Regions from separate parts of the uncultured Zoogloea sp. genome, predicted to be linked through region 2. Evidence: predicted binding sites of a transcription regulator. Region 2 holds the regulator's gene; the other holds the start of a gene.
The links. Region 2 encodes FNR, which switches genes on or off when oxygen is low (the NO sensors DNR and NnrR bind a similar motif). Its sites were predicted from a motif close to TTGANCTAGNTCAA; they were not measured.
Positions count from the first base shown of each region.

Region 1 (3,410 bases), on a different contig from region 2:
ATCGGCCCGATCGACTGGCGGGACGGGGAGGGCGACCAGGAATCGCTGGGCGTGCTGGCGGCCAGCGGGCGCTACGGCGGTCTGGTCGGGCAGCCGACGCTGGCGCTGGGCGATACGCCGCTCCGGGCGTCGTTCCGCCAGGGGCTGGCCCGCCGTGGGCATGTCTTCGAAGGTGAGGCGTGCTGCCTTTACCTTGGCAGCAGCTACGGCAAGGAGGCGCTGATCCACCTCGACCTGCCGCCGGTGTCCAGCGCGTTGATCCGCCAGGTGATCGAAGTGCTGTGCGTCAATCTGCGCATCGGCTTCGAGAACGTGGTGCTCTTCGAGCGTCTCAATTTCTTCGCGTATTTCGATCAACTCACCCGCCTGCCCAACCGCACGCGCTTCCTCGACCGACTCGACGAGCGCCTGCCCAGCCTGACGCCAGCCGGGTGGATGCTAGGGATCATCGACATCGTGCGTTTCTCCGAGCTCAACGACGCCCTCGGCCATCGCAGCGGCGATCTGCTGCTGGTGGAGGTAACCCGCCGGCTGCAGGCCCACGTGGGTGAGGGGGCGCTGGTGGCGCGGGTTGCGGGCGACGCCTTCGGCGTGTGCTGGCAACCGGACGCGCGGGGCGCCGGGGCAATCCTCGAGGTGTTTGCCGCGCCTTTCCATGTGCGCAGCCACTCGATTCCGATGCGGGCGCGGGCCGGCTTTGTGGATGTGGCGTCGGTGCAGGGCGGGGCGGTGGAACTGCTCAAGCGTGCCAATCTGGCCCTCAGCCACGCCAAGCAGGAAGGCGACCAGCACTGGCGTTTCTTCTCGACCGAGATGGAAGCCAACACCCAGAACCGCGTCCAGTTGCTCAACGAGCTGCGCTCCGACCTCAACCTGGGGCGTGGGCTGGAGCTGCACTACCAGCCGCAGGTGTCGCCCACCCGCGGCCAGGTGGTGGGCTGCGAGGCGCTGATCCGCTGGGTCAAGCCCAATGGCGCGGCGGTGTCGCCGGAGGTGTTCATCCCGCTGGCCGAGTACACTGGGTTGATCGTCGACATCGGCGACTGGGTGTTTGCCGAGGCCTGTCGCCAGATCGTGCGCTGGGATCGCGAAGGCCTGCCGCCGTTCCGGGTGGGCATCAACATCTCGGCGGCCCAGTTCCGCGAGCCGGATTTTGTGGCCAAGATCGCCGGGGTGATCGCCTCCACTGGCGTGAGCCCGAAGCGGCTGGAGCTGGAGATCACCGAATCGGTGGCGATGGAAGACCCGGAGTCCGTCGCCCGGCAACTGCGCGAGCTGAAGGCCTTGGGGCTGCGCGTGGCGGTGGATGACTTCGGCTGTGGCTTCTCATCCCTCGGCAGCCTCAACCGGTTGCCCTTCGACCGGGTGAAGATCGACCGCGCCTTCGTGCGTGAGCTGACCCCGGAAACCGCCGAGGATTGCATCGCCACGATGATCGTGAAGCTGGCCCGGAGCCTCGGGCTGGAGGTGACCGCCGAGGGCGTGGAAACCGAGAGCCAGGCGCAGCTGCTGCAGGACATGGGCTGCAAGGAGATGCAGGGCTTCCTCTACGGCAAGCCGATGAACGCGGCGTCGCTTGAGGCGTGGATCCGGCAGCAGGGGGATTGAAGCGACGGCGTGGCGAGGGATTACAAAAGGTCAACATGGTTGACCTTTTTCTTTTTTGCCGTCGCCTGACGGCATCCCGCCCACCAAATACAACGCCCGGTGACGCCGTGGGGCGCCGACCGGGCGGATCGGACTGCGGTGAGTGGCGCGGAGCGTATCAGCGATACACGAGCACTGGGATCTTGCTGTGGGTGAGGACCTTCTGGGTCTCGCTGCCGAGCAGGAGGCCGCTCAGGCCACGACGGCCGTGGGAGGCCATGAAGATCAGGTCGCAGCGGTTGCGCTCGGCCGAGGCGATGATGGCCTCGAACGGCACCTCGCTGATGACGGTGTCACCGATCGAGCTCACGCCGGCGGCGTCGGCAGCGGCTTTGGCGAGGCCGAGGATCTTTTCGGCTTCGGCTGCCGCGGCGCGACTGAACTGCTCCGGGGTTGTCGGGTCGAACAGCGCGCCTTCACCGTAGATCGGCGTCGGGAAATCGGGCTGGGCGTAGAAGAAGGTGAGCTTCGCGCCGGCTTCCTTGGCGAAGTCGATGGCGCGCGCGACGGTGGATGTGGAAAGTTCGGAGCCGTCGGTGGGTACGAGGATGTTGCGGAACATGCTGTCACTCCTTGGTGAGGGTGGGCCTTCGGGGTGGGCTTTCTAATTATATGGCGACCCATGTTCGCAACCGGATTGACGAATGTCAATCGAACTGAAACCTGCTTGGATCACGATTTTGTCTGACGGCAGACATGCCGTTCAGGTCCGGATTCCGGGCCAAAAAATATGAAGGAGTTGTCACCATGCCCCGCCACGATCCCGTTCCTCCCATCGATGTCGCACGCAAGTCGCTGCGCCAGCTGCACGATTCGGTGGAGTCGTCCGTCGACCCGCTGGGCATGACGGCGCCGCTGGTGCATGCCCAGCTGGCCTGGATGGCCCATCCCCAGGAACTCGCCGAGGCGCTCGGGCGCATGTCGAACAGCCTGTGGGCGCTCCAGTGGCATTCGATGCGCCGGATCGTCGGCCTGCCCAGCGCCGACCCCGTCCGGCCGGTGGACGACGACAGCCGTTTCGTCGATCCGGTGTGGGCCGAGTCGCCGACCTGGGATCTGGTCAAGGAGTGGTATCTGCTGATGACCCGGCACTTCCAGGACATGCTCTACGAAACGCCGGGGCTCTCGCAGAAGGACCGCCGGCGGGCTGCGTTCTGGTGGCGGAACGCCCTCAACGCGATGGCGCCGTCGAACTTCCTGCTGACCAACCCGGTGGCGATGCGCAAGGCCATTGAAACCAATGGCGAGAGCCTCGTTCAGGGTTTCCGCAATTTTCTCGATGATCTGTCGGCCGGCAACATCCGGATGACCGACCCGGGCGATTTCAAGGTCGGCGAGAACCTCGCGACGACGCCGGGCAAGGTGGTGTTCCGCAACCGGCTGCTGGAGGTCATCCACTACACGCCGACCAAGGCCAAGGTGCACGAGACACCGATCGTCATCGTCACCCCGTGGATCAACAAGTTCTACATCCTCGATCTCAACCCGAAGAAGAGCATGATCCGCTACCTGGTCGACCAGGGCTTCGACGTGTTCATCACTAGCTGGAAGAACCCCGGCGAGGACATGCGTGACGTGCGCTTCGACGATTACCTCACCGAAGGCATCCAGCCGCTCATCGACACCGCCCGCGGCCTGACCGGCGCGGCCCAGGTGCATGCGGTGGGCTACTGCATCGGCGGTACGGCGCTATCCACCTACATGGCCTGGGCGAACCGCCACTTCAAACCCGAAGAAATGCCCGTGGCCCACTGGACCTTATT
Region 1 is NZ_CALAYQ010000015.1:4,873-8,282, forward strand. It holds gene Q0672_RS01250 (EAL domain-containing protein) at 1-1,608, shown strand, start outside; gene Q0672_RS01255 (universal stress protein) at 1,766-2,209, opposite strand; gene Q0672_RS01260 (class I poly(R)-hydroxyalkanoic acid synthase) at 2,491-3,410, shown strand, end outside.
Region 1: a site for FNR is predicted at 2,285-2,298, ahead of Q0672_RS01255 (universal stress protein). Genes of this name have one in related genera too.

Region 2 (3,410 bases):
GGACCGGCAGGCGGCCGGTGTCGAGGATGTCGTAGTACTCGTCGAGCGTCTTCACGTTCTGGGCGTACGTCGGCCCGACCTTGCCGATGGCGGAGACGCCGAAGGCCAGCAGGTCGCACTCGGCGTAGGTCGAGTAGCCCTGGAAGTTGCGGTGCAGGCGGCCCTGACGCTGGGCAGTGGTGAGCTCGTCGGTCGGCTTGGCGAAGTGGTCCATGCCGATATAAACGTAGCCGGCCTCGGTGAGGCGGCGGATGGCCAGTTGCAGGATCTGCAGCTTGGTCTCACCCGACGGCAGCTGCGCATCGACAATGCGGCGCTGGGGCTTGAAGAGGCTGGGCAGGTGCGCGTAGTTGTAGATCGACAGGCGATCCGGCGACAGGGCCAGGATCTGCTCCAGGGTGCGGTTGAAGCTGATGACGTTCTGTTTGGGCAGGCCGTAGATCAGGTCGACGCTCACCGACTTGAAGCCGTGGGCGCGGGCCGCGTCGATCACCAGCTTGGTCTCTTCCTCGCTCTGGACGCGATTGACGGCCTTCTGCACATCCGGGTTGAAATCCTGGATGCCGACGCTCATGCGGTTGAAGCCCAGCTCGGCCAGCAGCGCGACGGTGGCTTCATCGACCTTGCGCGGGTCGACCTCGATGGAGTATTCGCCGTCCGGCACCAGCGTGAAGTGCTTCTTCACGATGCCCATCAGCTGGCGCAACTCGTCGTGGGACAGGAAGGTGGGCGTGCCGCCACCCAGGTGAAGCTGCAGGACTTCCCGCGGGCCCTGCAGGCAGGCGACCTGAAGATCGACCTCCTTCTCGAGGTACTCCAGGTACTTGGCCGAGCGCCCGTGATCCTTGGTGATGATTTTGTTGCAGGCGCAGTAGTAGCAGATCGTATTGCAGAACGGGATGTGGAAGTATAATGAGAGCGGTTTGCCAATCCCGCCGATCGATCTCTTGCCGAGCCAGTCGCACAGCGCGTCGGAGTTGAAGGCCTCGACGAAGCGGTCTGCGGTTGGATACGAAGTGTAACGAGGGCCATTCACATCAAACTTGCGAATGAGCTCGGGGTCGAAAATCAGATCTTTTTGAGTCGCGTTCATGGGCGTGCTTCTATTAGTTCCGCGAAACGATCGCAGAATCATCCTGTAATCGTATTGATGTGGATCAAAGGGCTCCAAAGGTTGGTAAATCCTCTCAAGTCCAGGTGGTAAGCGTACAGATGAATTCTGCGATTCCAGCAACAATTATCGAGATCAAGACAGCGTGTTCCCAGTGCAACCTGCGTGAACTGTGTCTGCCGTTCGGGCTCGACCCGCGGGAAATCAACCAGCTCGACGAGCTCGTCGGAAGCCGTCGCAAGATCAAGCGTCAGCAGCATCTCTACCGCTCCGGGGAGTCCTTCGAGGCGATCTACGCGATCCGCGCCGGCTCGTTCAAGACCGATGTCATTCTGGAGGACGGCCGCGATCAGGTCACCGGTTTCCAGATGACCGGCGAAGTCCTCGGGCTGGACGGCATCAGTACCGAACACCACTCGTGCAACGCCATCGCCCTCGAAGACAGCGAAGTGTGCGTGATCCCCTTCAGCCGCCTCGAAGAACTGTCGCGCCAGGTGGAGAGCCTGCAGCACCAGTTCCACAAGATCATGAGCCGCGAGATCGTGCGCGACCACGGCGTGATGATGCTGCTTGGCTCGATGCGCGCCGAGGAGCGCCTCGCTGCCTTCCTGCTCAACCTGTCCCAACGCTTCACCGCGCGGGGTTTCTCGCCGTCCGAGTTCCATCTGCGCATGACCCGCGACGAAATCGGCTCCTACCTCGGGCTGAAGCTCGAAACCGTCTCCCGCGCCTTCTCCCGCTTCCAGGAAGAAGGCCTGGTGGCGGTCCAGCAGAAGCACATCCGCATCCTCGACACCCCGGGGCTCAAGCGGCTGCTGAACCATCACGCCATCTGATCAGACGAGCGCGAGCCAGCCTGCCGGGTTCTTGGTGAGCGCCACTGAAACAATGTAGGAAAACACGACCGCCGCCGCGGCGAGCGCCGTCACGCGCACGCCGAGCGGCCGCGTCGGCCGCAGGGCCACGGCGCCGAACCCGATGTAGGCCAGGAGCCCCAGCACCTTGGCGGTCAGCCAGCCATCCACGAAGGGGTACTGCCCAGCCATCCACGCCAGAGCAATGGCGCTGGCGAGCAGGCACGAGTCGATTACGTGAGGCAGGCGCCGGGTCAGCCTGGCTGCGAGAAGCGGTGAACCGGTGATCGACCACCAGCCGCGCAAAAGAAAACCCGCGCCGCTCAGCACGACGCAGGTGATGTGGAAATGCTTGATGAGCAGATACATGTCGCCTCGGATCGGGTTACGCCTTGACGACATTGTCGGGCATTCGCCCCGCCCCGTCCTTGCGGGGCCTCAACTTCAGCCGCGCAGGACGCCCACTTCCAGGGCCGCGAACCAGTTGATGAAACGCTGCACGTCGGCGCCCTGGTAGATTGAGCCGTGCTGGGGCACCAGCATGTCGATCTCCAGCCGCGAGACGCGCTCGCACCAATCGCGCTTGGCTCGGTCGGAGCCCATCCAGCGCTTGTGGAAGCCTTCCGCGTGACGGATGTGGCGGGAGAAATCCTCCACGTACAGCCCACCCTGGTCGGGCGGCAGGAGCGCCGCGCCGATGTCGCCGGAAAACAGGATCTTGGCCTTCGGATCGTACAGGTTGAAGTTGCCCGACGAGTGCAGATAATGGGCCGGCACGGCCTGCAGCTCGAGGCTGCCGAGCTTGATGGTCATGCCCGGATCGGGAATCGGCACGAAGGTGGTGTCCTCGCCGCCAAAGTGGGGCAGGAAGGACTGCCACAGCCAGCTGGTGTAGCACTTGAGCTCCGGCTTGAACTCCAGCCACAGGGCCAGGGACGAGATGATGTCCGGGTCCTGGTGGGAGGCGAACAGGCCGGCCAGCTTGGTGGGGTCGCACTCGGCCGACAGGGCCGAGAATACCGCCGGAAAGATCTCGATGCCACCCGGGTCGCACAGCAGCGCCTCCTCTCCATCGACGATCACGTATTCGTTGGTGTCGATGATGTAGCCCGGCTTGGTCGCGTCGCGCGCGATCGCCAGCCAGCGGTGGTCGTCTTCCTGGAAGATACAGTGAGCCTGCTTCATGGGTTCCTAGTCCTTTACGAGCCGTTCCTTGCCGAGCACTTCGAGGGATCGCTTGATCTGCGCGATCACCTCCGCGAAATCCGTCGAGACCTGCATCAGCGCCGGGCTGAACCCGCCGCCGTAAGCCGCCTCGATCTTGGCCGAGCGGGCCAGCACGCCGCCCAGTTCGACCAGTTGCTGGGTCTCCTCGACCGCCGCGCGCAGGCGCAGGTCGAGGGCGCGCAGCTTGACCTGCTGGGCCGACAGGCGCGCCATCCCGC
Region 2 is NZ_CALAYQ010000140.1:25,544-28,953, forward strand. It holds gene hemN (oxygen-independent coproporphyrinogen III oxidase) at 1-1,093, opposite strand, end outside; gene fnr (fumarate/nitrate reduction transcriptional regulator Fnr) at 1,213-1,947, shown strand; gene Q0672_RS15955 (SirB2 family protein) at 1,948-2,334, opposite strand; gene Q0672_RS15960 (MBL fold metallo-hydrolase) at 2,410-3,150, opposite strand; gene Q0672_RS15965 (chemotaxis protein) at 3,157-3,410, opposite strand, start outside.